2 regions of the Arthrobacter sp. zg-Y919 genome follow, and region 2 is predicted to be linked to the other one. Evidence: riboswitches for the same ligand, from Rfam matches in the RefSeq annotation. Region 2 holds a riboswitch; the other holds the start of a gene.
What was found. A riboswitch is a leader RNA that binds a small molecule or an ion and turns the genes downstream of it on or off. The one in region 2 is predicted to bind cyclic di-AMP.
Positions count from the first base shown of each region.

Region 1: linked by a shared signal. The riboswitch ahead of QNO10_RS02625 (NlpC/P60 family protein) and the one ahead of QNO10_RS07730 (LysM peptidoglycan-binding domain-containing protein) in region 2 are both predicted to bind cyclic di-AMP.

Region 1 covers NZ_CP126242.1:544,808-549,823, forward strand. Annotated here, with positions in the region: gene QNO10_RS02620 (M23 family metallopeptidase) at 1-568, shown strand, start outside; cyclic di-AMP (ydaO/yuaA leader) riboswitch at 717-875, shown strand; gene QNO10_RS02625 (NlpC/P60 family protein) at 879-1,682, shown strand; gene QNO10_RS02630 (NlpC/P60 family protein) at 1,709-2,491, shown strand; gene QNO10_RS02635 (HNH endonuclease) at 2,760-3,260, shown strand; gene mobA (molybdenum cofactor guanylyltransferase) at 3,260-3,937, shown strand; gene QNO10_RS02645 (DUF6457 domain-containing protein) at 3,974-4,258, shown strand; gene QNO10_RS02650 (molybdopterin molybdotransferase MoeA) at 4,255-5,016, shown strand, end outside.
Region 2 covers NZ_CP126242.1:1,638,998-1,644,013, forward strand. Annotated here, with positions in the region: gene QNO10_RS07710 (YeeE/YedE family protein) at 1-429, shown strand, start outside; gene QNO10_RS07715 (sulfurtransferase TusA family protein) at 476-703, shown strand; gene ligD (non-homologous end-joining DNA ligase) at 738-1,760, opposite strand; gene QNO10_RS07725 (MFS transporter) at 1,808-3,028, opposite strand; cyclic di-AMP (ydaO/yuaA leader) riboswitch at 3,350-3,497, shown strand; gene QNO10_RS07730 (LysM peptidoglycan-binding domain-containing protein) at 3,502-4,392, shown strand; gene QNO10_RS07735 (response regulator) at 4,535-5,016, opposite strand, start outside.

The DNA.
Region 1 (5,016 bases), 1.1 Mb from region 2:
AGCGGACAATCCGGCTGAACGCCAGGCCACGGGCGCCGACGCGCCCGTCTCTGCCGACCCCAACGCCGATATCGGCTTCGCCCGGGCCGGGCTGAGCAGCGAATTCGACCCCGATGCCAAGCTGGCGTCCGTCACGGTTGCAGCCGGTTCCCACGCGGTTCCAGCCGCAGCCAAGGGCACGCTGTCCACGCCCCTGAACACTGGACTGATTCAAACCTCCGGGTTCGGCCACCGGACCAGTCCCATCACCGGGGCTGCCGGCGAGATGCACAACGGGCAGGACTTCGCCGCAGTCTGCGGCACAGCTGTCAGTGCTGCGGCATCCGGCACCGTGGTCTTCGCCGGCTGGCACGCCTACGGCGGGGGATACCGCGTGGTGGTTGACCACGGCAACGGAGTCGAAACCACGTACAACCACCTTTCCACCATTGCCGTCTCTGTGGGTGCCGCTATTGAACGCGGACACCTGGTGGGAGCCAGCGGCACCACGGGCTCGTCAACCGGTTGCCACCTGCATTTCGAGGTAATGGTTAACGGCGAAGTAGTGGACCCGCTCAATTGGTTGTAACTGCCTAGAATCAAAGCGTTGTAACCGCTTGAATATCGTTTCGTGATCGGAACGTGACATAGCTCAATTGTTGCTGTACGCTCAACCTCGTGCCCGATTCGCAAAGGTGGGGCACCTTCGAACAGATCGCCTAGCTCTGCCACTGTTTGAAGTCCGTTCGCAGAATCGCATGGCAGAGGCGGGGGAACCAATTTCGGGTTTCGAAAGAAACCCTTGGGGTTAAGTTGCAAAAGGCCATAGGCCGGGCAACCGGGTGACTCCCATCCGAATCCGACAGCTCACCTCGTAGGCAATTGGGAGAGGCAAACTTGTGTCATCAAACGTTCACGGCCGCCGTCGCGCTGCCACCGTACAGACCAACCCGATCGCTGCACTTTCCAAGGCAGTCACCAGCAACGCCGGAACCGTAGGCCGCCAGGCCGCCGTCGTCGTTGCAGCATCCGGCCTCGTGCTGGCTGCAGGACTTCCTGCACAGGCTGCATCCGTAAGCACGGACCGCCAGGCCCTTGAGGCCACCCCCCTGAACGTCGTCACCGGCAGCGTTACTGCTCCCGCAGACGCACCGTTCGAGCTCTACACCCTCGAGTCCGCAGACATCGCCAAGATCTCCACGATCTCCGGCGCCGACTACCGGGCACAGGTTGCCGCCGAAGAGGCCGCTGCCGAAGCCGCCGCGCAGCTGGCCGCCACGCAGGCCGCAGCAGCTAAGACCGCTGCAGCCGCCCGCGTTGCTCCCGCAGCCGCCGCTTCGAACATCACCACCGCTTCCAACGGTGGCGCAGCAGATGCCCAGGCTCCGGTTTCCGGCAACGTCGCAGCCGGCCTCGTGGCTTCCGCCTACGCCCAGATCGGCGTTGCGCAGGACTGCACCGCCATGGTTGAGAAGGCACTGCGCTCCGTCGGCAAGTCCGTCGGCGACCTGGCCCCGGGCCAGTTCTACCAGTTCGGTTCCGTGGTCGGCTCTCCCGCTCCGGGTGACCTGGTCATCAGCGCCACCCACGTTGCGATCTACGTCGGCAACGGCCAGGTTGTCAGCGGTGGCCTGAACGGCATGAACACCGGCCTGCACGCCCTGTCCGACCTGCGTGGCGTCAGCTTCGTCCGCGTCAGCTAATCCAGAAATTCGAGACGCGGAGAATCATGACCACGACAGTTGAGCGCGCCCGTCACCGGGCGCCGGTGGAACGCACCACCACGCTGAACGCCCTTGCCGGCGCCGTCAGCTCCAACGCCGGAACCGTAGGCCGCCAGGCCGCCGTCATTGCGGCAGCCTCCGGGCTGGTGCTGACGACCGGTGTTGCAGCCAACGCCTCCGGGGCCGATGTAGTGCGTGACGTCCAGACCAGCACGCTGGACCTTTCCGCGGCCAAGACCCTCCAGGTCCCCGCGGACGTGGCTATCTCCTTTGAGCGGGATGGGATCAACGGCGTGATCGTTGCGCCGGAACCCGCAGCAGCGGTCGAAGCAGCGGTTGCTCTAGAGGCACCCGCCGCCGTGGCCACCGGCCAGCAGCAGGTCCGCGGCAACGCGGCAGTTGCCGGGAACTCCACCAGTCTCACCACGGCGTCCGCACGGCCCGTACAGGCTGCAACAGGTGTGGCTTCAACCATTGCCTCCGCAGCCTACGCGCAGCTTGGCGTGGGCCAGGACTGCACCAGGCTGGTGACCAACGCCCTGGCCGCAGCCGGCATCAACCACCACGGCTATCCGGCAAGCTACCTCTCCCTTGGACGGACGGTGAGTGCAGCTGAGGCTATGCCCGGTGACTTGATCTACTACGTCAACGGCGGCATGGGCCTGGCCCACATTGCCGTGTATGTCGGCGGCGGACAGGCCGTTCACGGCGGGTTCAACGGCGGCTCCACTGTTGTGGCGCCGGCCGAGCTCGGCTCCGGCGGCGTGTACATCCGCGTAGGCGGCTAAGCAGCCAGCGCACCAGGTAAGGCCCCTCCTTCGGGAGGGGCCTTACCCCTTTAACCCGGTTTCTTTAACCCGGTTTCCACTTCCATACCCGGGTTCCCGGGGCGCGGAAAGCGGGGTCCGGGTACCAGGGGACCGGTCCGGGTACTGCCGGTGTAAATGGCAAAGATCGCAAACGCGTTCTACTCTTGCATAGACAATCCGAAGTGCCGTTTGCGGAACGGTGTCTTGTACTCACCGGTTCGTGGGCGGCAGACGAAGAGGTATGTGCATGCGCACTCTCGTTCTGAACGCTGGATATGAGCCGCTGGCCGTGATCACCTTCCGCCGTGCTTTGGTACTGGTATTGAACGGAAAGGCGAGCGTGGTGGCAGAGAGCGGCGAACCCGTGGTCGGACCCAACGAAATCCTCCCCAGGCCGTCGGTTATCCTGCTCCACCGCTATGTCAAAGTTCCCTACCGGGAGGGCACCGTTGCCACCCGCCGGGGCGTCCTGCGGCGGGACAACCATGAATGTGCCTACTGCGGAAAGGCCGCTGCCACCGTGGACCACGTGGTCCCTCGGTCCCACGGCGGTGACGATAGCTGGGAGAACCTGGTTGCCTGCTGCCTGCGCTGCAACAACACCAAAGGCAACCGGACGTTGGCACAGCTTGGTTGGGAACTGCGGATTTCGCCTAAGGCTCCCCGCGGTGCCCGCTGGCAGATCCGCGAACTCGAACGCCCTTCCCCCCAGTGGGATCCGTTCCTGCAGAATGACACGGCAGCCTGATGTCCGCCACCCTCCGTTATAACGCAGTGATCCTCGCCGGTGGCCGGTCCACGCGGCTTGGCGGCACGCCCAAGGCGCTGCTGCTGGCTGGGGATCGCACCCTCCTGGAAACCACCCTCGCCGCGGTGCCCGAGGCCCGGCAGACCGCCGTCGCCGGGCCTCCCGAGCTGGCGGCCGTACTGGCCCGGCACCCGGAGACACCCACCCTGCTGGTCCGCGAAGAGCCTGCGTTCGCCGGTCCGGCTGCAGCGGTGGGGGCCGCCGTTGCTGCCTTGACCGCCCAGGACGCCGGCCGCGATCCTCGTCACACCGGTAACGCCACCGACGACGGCGACACTGCCGGGAGTCCGTGGACCCTGGTCCTGGCCTGCGACATGCCCCAGGTGTCCACCGCCGTACGGGCGCTGCTGACCGCGGCCGCTGAGCCGGGGAACGAAAGCCTGCTGGCCGTCGATTCAACCGGCAACCGGCAGCCGCTGGCAGCCCTCTACCGCACAGCCGACCTCCGGGCAGCGGTCGACGCCGCTGCCTCCGAAGGTTTGGCGAACAAGTCCATGAAGGCGTTGCTTGCTAGGGTGCAATGGAGGGGTGTTGATGTTCCCCCGATGAGTACAGCCGATGTTGACACCTGGAACGACGCGCAATCGCTGGGTGTGAGCGCCGGGGACCTGCCGTAGCAACGGGCAGTCCCCAAGCGATACGAAGGAGCACGAATGGCAAGCCAGCAGGAACTACTCGAGGCATGGAGCGCCAGGCTGCTGCAGGCGCTGGAGCTCGAGGGCACACCGGTGGATGTCGCCGCTGTCCTCGACCTGGCTGCAGTTGCAGCGCATAGCGTAGTGCGGCCCGCTGCGCCGCTGACCACCTTCATTGTTGGGTATGCCGCAGGCCTTGCAGCGGCGAGCGGCCAGGCCGAGGACGCCGTCGCCATGCGTTCCGCCATGGCTGTGGCTGCCGATCAGTGCCGCGACGCCGCGGCGGAAGGAGACGCCCAGTGACCGAACCCGCCGTACCCGTGATCCTGCCGGTCCAGCCCAACGCGTCCTGGGCGCAGGCGCGTCACGCGGCCTATGCCGCTGCCCGCCCGCTGCCCTACGAGACGGTGCCGCTGGACGAGGCGCTCGGCCGGATCCTTGCGGTCGAGACCGCCGCCCTGCAGCCGGTGCCGCATTACGCCTCGGCGGCCATGGACGGCTGGGCAGTTGCGGGGGCGCCGCCGTGGACGGTCATCACCCAGGAAGAACCCGAGGTGGAACGCTGGCAGGTCCACCGCGAATCCGGACGCCGCGCCCTGCAGCCGGGGGAGGCAGTGGAAATCCTCACCGGCGGGCTGATCCCGGAGGGCGCCGAAGCCGTCCTGCGCTCGGAAAGCGGTACGGTTTCCGCCACGACCCCTCCGCAGCTGAGCCTGGGCGACCGGGCGCGGAAAGGCGAACCGCGGGCGGGCGAACACATCCGCCCTGCCGGGGAAGAAGCAGCGGCGGGGGAGACCACCATCCCCGCGGGAAAACTGCTGAACCCCGCACACATTGCCCTGGCCGCCGTCTGCGGGCATGACACGCTGCCGGTGCTGCGCTCCCCGCGCGTGTCCCTGCTGCTGACCGGGGATGAAGTTATCGAAGCCGGCCTGCCCGAGCCCGGCCAGGTCCGGGACACCTTCGGACCCCAGCTGCCGCAGCTGATCACCATGCTGGGCGGACGGATCGACGTCGTCCGGCGCCTGCCGGACCGGCTGGAGGAAGTGGTGGCAGCGCTG
Region 2 (5,016 bases):
ATCATTGCCTGGCCGCTGAGCTGGGCCACCGGGCGTGAAGACGGCCTGGGCATCACCACGCCGTCCTCGAAGCTGGTCAGCTACCTGGTGACCGGCGATGCGGAGCTCGTGGACTGGGGCGTGTACCTGGTGATCGGCATCCTGCTCGGGTCCTTCATCGCCGCCAAGGGCAGCGGCGAATTCCGGGTCCGGGTGCCCGACGCCGCCACGGCAGTGAAGAGCCTGGGCGGCGGCGCCCTGATGGGTATCGGCGCTGCACTGGCCGGCGGCTGCACCATCGGCAACGCCATGGTGCAGACCGCCCAGTTCACCTTCCAGGGCTGGACGGCGCTGATCTTCATGATCCTCGGCACCGGCGTCGCGGCGAAGCTGACCATCATGAACCGCCGTCCGGCGGCCGCCGCGCCGCGCATCCCCGCCGGCGTCTAATCCCCTCCCCTTCCCCCCACAAAAGATAGAAAAGGAAACACACCACATGGCACAGGTCACCCTGGAAACCAACGGTTCCGTCTGCCCCTTCCCGCTCGTGGAGGCCAAGCAGGCCATGACCACGCTCACCACCGGCGATGAACTCGTGATCCACTTCGACTGCACCCAGGCGACGGATGCCATTCCGCGCTGGGCAGCGGAGAGCGGCTACCCGGTCACGGATTTCTCCAAGCGCGGTCCGGCGGAGTGGTCGATCACGGTGCAGAAGGCCTGACACAGCTGTAACCGCCGCACCGCCGCAACCCGGCCTAGTCCTTGCGGCGGGCCCGGCTGGGCTGGACGCGGGGCGGCTCCCCCGGCATTTTCGGGTAGTCCGGCGGGAAGGGCAGCTCGCCGAGGCCGCTGGCCAGGTCCCGTTCCCACCAGCCGAGCAGGACGTCGATGGATCCCGGCGCGGCGGACATGTCCGCCCACGGGTCCCCCACAGTGCGCAGCCGTTCCGGGACGGTGGCAATGGTGAAGTCGGCCGGGTGCACCCGTTCCAGTTCCTCCCAGGTGATGGGACAGGAAACGGGTGCATCCGGCAACGCCCGCGGGCTGTACGCGCCGGCCATGGTGCGGTCCCGGTTGGCCTGGTTGAAGTCCACGAACACCCGGGTGCCGCGTTCCTCCTTCCACCAGGCAGTGGTGACCTTGTCCGGCATCCGGCGTTCCACTTCCCGGGCCGCGGCAATCACCGCATGCCGGACATCCAGGAACTCGTACTCCGGCCGGATCGGCGCAAAGAGGTGGATGCCCCGGTTCCCCGATGTTTTGATGAAGGCGTCCAGTCCTGCCTCCGCCAGAATGGACCGCAGCTCCTGGGCCGGCCGGACGGCATCGTCAAAATCCGTTCCCGGCTGCGGATCCAGGTCGATGCGCAGCTGGTCAGGGTTGTCGGTGTCTTCGGCCCGGGACGGCCACGGATGGAACACCACCGTGTTCATCTGGGCCGCCCACACCGCCGCGGCTGGCTCATCCAGCACCACCTGCGGATGGGACCGGGCGCTGGGATATTTCACGGTGACTGAGCGCATCCAGTCCGGCATGCCGCGCGGAGGGTTCTTGGAAAAGAAGACCTCCCCGCCGACGCCTTCGGGGAAGCGCTCCAGTGAGACCGGGCGGCCGCCGTTGGCGCGGATGAAAGCCTCACCGACTTCGGCGAGGTAGCGGGCCAGATCCAGTTTGGTGATTCCCGGTTCCGGCCAAATCACCCGGCCGGGGCTGGAGATGCGCACCTGCCGCTCTCCCTCCGGGCCGGGGACGGTCAGGGTGGTTTCCTCGCGTGCCATGGGTCTGCTTTCCCTCAACGGTGACGTGTGGGAAAGAGGCTACCGTGTCAGGCCGCGGGAACGCCTGCGGCCGGTTCCACCGCTGCACCGGGCCGGTAGTTTTTCCGGCCGTGCACCAGGTGATAGAGCCCGGTGGAAGCCAGTAGGACGGCGGCCAGCACCCAGTACATGCCGTGGAATCCGGTCAGCGGCAGGAGCAACCCCAGCAGGAGCGGGCCGAGCCCGACACCGGCGTCCATCAGGATGAAGAAGGTGGACGTTGCCAGGCCGATCCGGGTCGGCGCTGCCATCGTGACGGCGATGGCCTGGGCACACGGCATCAGAGCGCCGAAGCCGAAGCCCACAAACACACCGGCCAGGGCCAGCACCGTGTCGTTGGGTGCATAGGCGAGCAGAGCCATCCCGGCGGCGAAGGACACGAGGGTCGGGTACACCACGGCGTTGTCGCCGTGCCGGTCCTGGAGGCGTCCCACAAACAGACGGGAGACCAGCACAACGACGGCGTAAACCACGAAGAACAGGCTGGCACCCAGCACCAGCCCCTCGCTCTGCGCATAGGAGTTGAGGAAGGAAAGGATGCCCGCGTAGGCGGCACCGGCAATGAACATGACCGAGGCAATGGCCAGCGCGGCCGGGTCAATGATGTCCGTCAGGTGCATCCGCCACTTGGTCTTTTGCTCCTCGGGTGTGGGCGTGCGCTCGGGCAGGCGGAGCACCAGGGACAGGACCAGTGCGACGGCGGCGCAGCCGGCGGCGAACAGGAACAGGGCGCGGTAGCTCACGGAGTCCACCAGCATCACGGCCAGGAACGGCCCCACGGCGGTTGCCAAGGTAGTCGAGATCCCGAAATAACCGGTGCCTTCCCCGCGCCGGTTCGCGGGAATAAGTCCCATGACGGAGGCGGACAGGCTCGTGCTGGCCGCACCAAACGCGGCACCGTGCAGGATCCGGACCGTCAGCAGCAGGGCCAGGTTCGAGGCCGGGACGTACAGCAGCGACGCCACGACGAACACCGCGAGGCTGGCCACCAGCAGGCGGCGGCGGCCGACGAAGTCCAGGAACTTGCCGGCAAACACCCGAGCCACCAGGGCGCCGAGGACGAAGGATCCGGACGCGAATCCGGCGGCTCCGTCAGAGGCGGAGAATTCCTTCACTGTGTAGAGCGCCATGGTGGTCATCAGCAGATAAAAGACCATCGAAATAAAGAGGTTGGTGATGATCGCCAGGACAAATCCCTTGGACCATAACTTCTGACCGCTGCCAGCCACTGCGTACTCCTGTTGCTCGGAACCCCGCCTCCAAGATTGGAAGGCTGCCTAACAACCTTACGCGCTTCCGCCCCCCACGGAAAATCGGATCCGGCCCAGACGAGGCCGGTCCGGAAAGCCCCGTGACCCACGGTGAAACAGTGCCCGGAGTGGCCTGCGAGGCGAAAAAGTGCTAGCACACCGCGGCCCCGCACACACCCCCGCGAGAAGCTGATCACACAATGGTTATCCAACCGTAACTATCTTGTACGGTTATTCCCATGCCGCTTTCTGATGCGGCTCCCCCGGGCTTGTTACCTAGCTCTGCCGCTGGTCCGGGGTCCACAGAACGCACCACCACGGCAGGGGCGGGGGAACCATTTACGGGTTCCTTGTGAACCCTTGGGGTTAAGCCGACCGGATGATCCGGCGGCCGGGTGACTCCCATCCGAATCCGACAGCTCACCTCGCAGGTATCGGGAGAGGTTATTCAAATGACTTTCAACAAGACTCAGGGCCGTCACCGCGCCGAGAACACCAGCGCACGGACCACCATCGCACAGGCCGTTGCAGGCCGCGGCCGCACCTTCGGCAGCACCGCTGCTGTAGTTGTCGCCGGCTCCGGCATCATGCTGGGCATGGCCGCACCGGCTTCCGCCGGCGTTGTCGCCAACGACACCTACACCCCGGTGCAGGCCGCACCGGTTGCAGCAGCCCCGGTTGCCGCAGCTCCGGTTGCAGCAGCTCCGGTTGCAGCTCCGGCCGCCGCTGCCGCCACCCACACCGTGGTCTCCGGTGACACGCTGGGCCAGATCTCCGCCGCTTACGGCGTAGGCCTGGATACCGTTCTTTCCCTGAACGGCCTCTCCCTGGCGTCCGTTATCTACCCGGGCGACGTTGTAACCCTGGCCGGCGAAGCCGCTCCGGCCGCCGCTGCTGCCCCCGTTGCCGCTGCCGCCCCCGCTGCAGCCTACGCACCGGCCGCAGCCGCACCGGCAGCATCCGCTGCCAACACCGGCGTTATCAGCACGCAGTCCGCTTCGATTACCCCGGCAGCCAGTGGCACCAACGCCATCATGCTCGCCTCGGCGCAGTCGCAGCTGGGCGCAGCCCAGGACTGCACCGTACTGGTTGAGGTTGCCCTGCGCGCAGCCGGCCACTCCGTGGGTGACCTCGGTCCGGCACAGCTGGCAGCATACGGCACCCAGGTCTCCACCCCGGAGCCCGGTGACATCGCCTACTACGCCGACGGCGGCATGGGCCTGGCCCACATTGCCATCTACATCGGCAACGGCCAGGCCATCCACAGCGGCTGGAACGGCAGCGAGACCGTCGTTCAGTCCGCGAACGTCGGCTCCGGCCCCGTGTTCTACCGTGTTGCGTAAGGCTTCCTAGCCCCAACGCATCCCACAGTGAGCGTCCGTCCCCTACCGGGGCCGGGCGCTCACTGCTTTAAGCCGGACCGGCCTGCGGTTCTGGCACCAGGCACATCACGGCACGTCCGGCACATCAGGCACGTCAGGCACGTCACGGCACAAACCGGTACCCCATGCCGTGCTCGGTGAGCAGGTGCACCGGTGCGGCCGGGTCGCTCTCCAGTTTGCGCCGAAGCTGCCCGATGTAGAGGCGCAGATACCCGGAGTCGGTCGTGCCTGGCCCCCAGACGTTGGTCAGCAGCGTCTGCTGGGTCACCAGCATCCCCGGATGGGCCAGCAGCTCGGACAGGAACCGCCATTCCGTCGGGGTCAAGCGGATATCAGAGCCGTCGTCGACCCGCGCAATGCGGTGCCCGGCAAGGTCCACGCGCACCGGGCCGAAGGTGATTTCGCTTGGCCCCGCTGCCGCCGGTGAGCGGCGGGACAGCGCCCTGATCCGGGCCAGCAGTTCCTCCGTCGAGAAGGGCTTGGTGACGTAGTCGTCCGCGCCAAGATCGAGTGCGCGCACCTTGTCCGCCGGATCGATCCGGCCCGACACCACCAGGATGGGAACCGCGCTCCAGCCGCGGACGG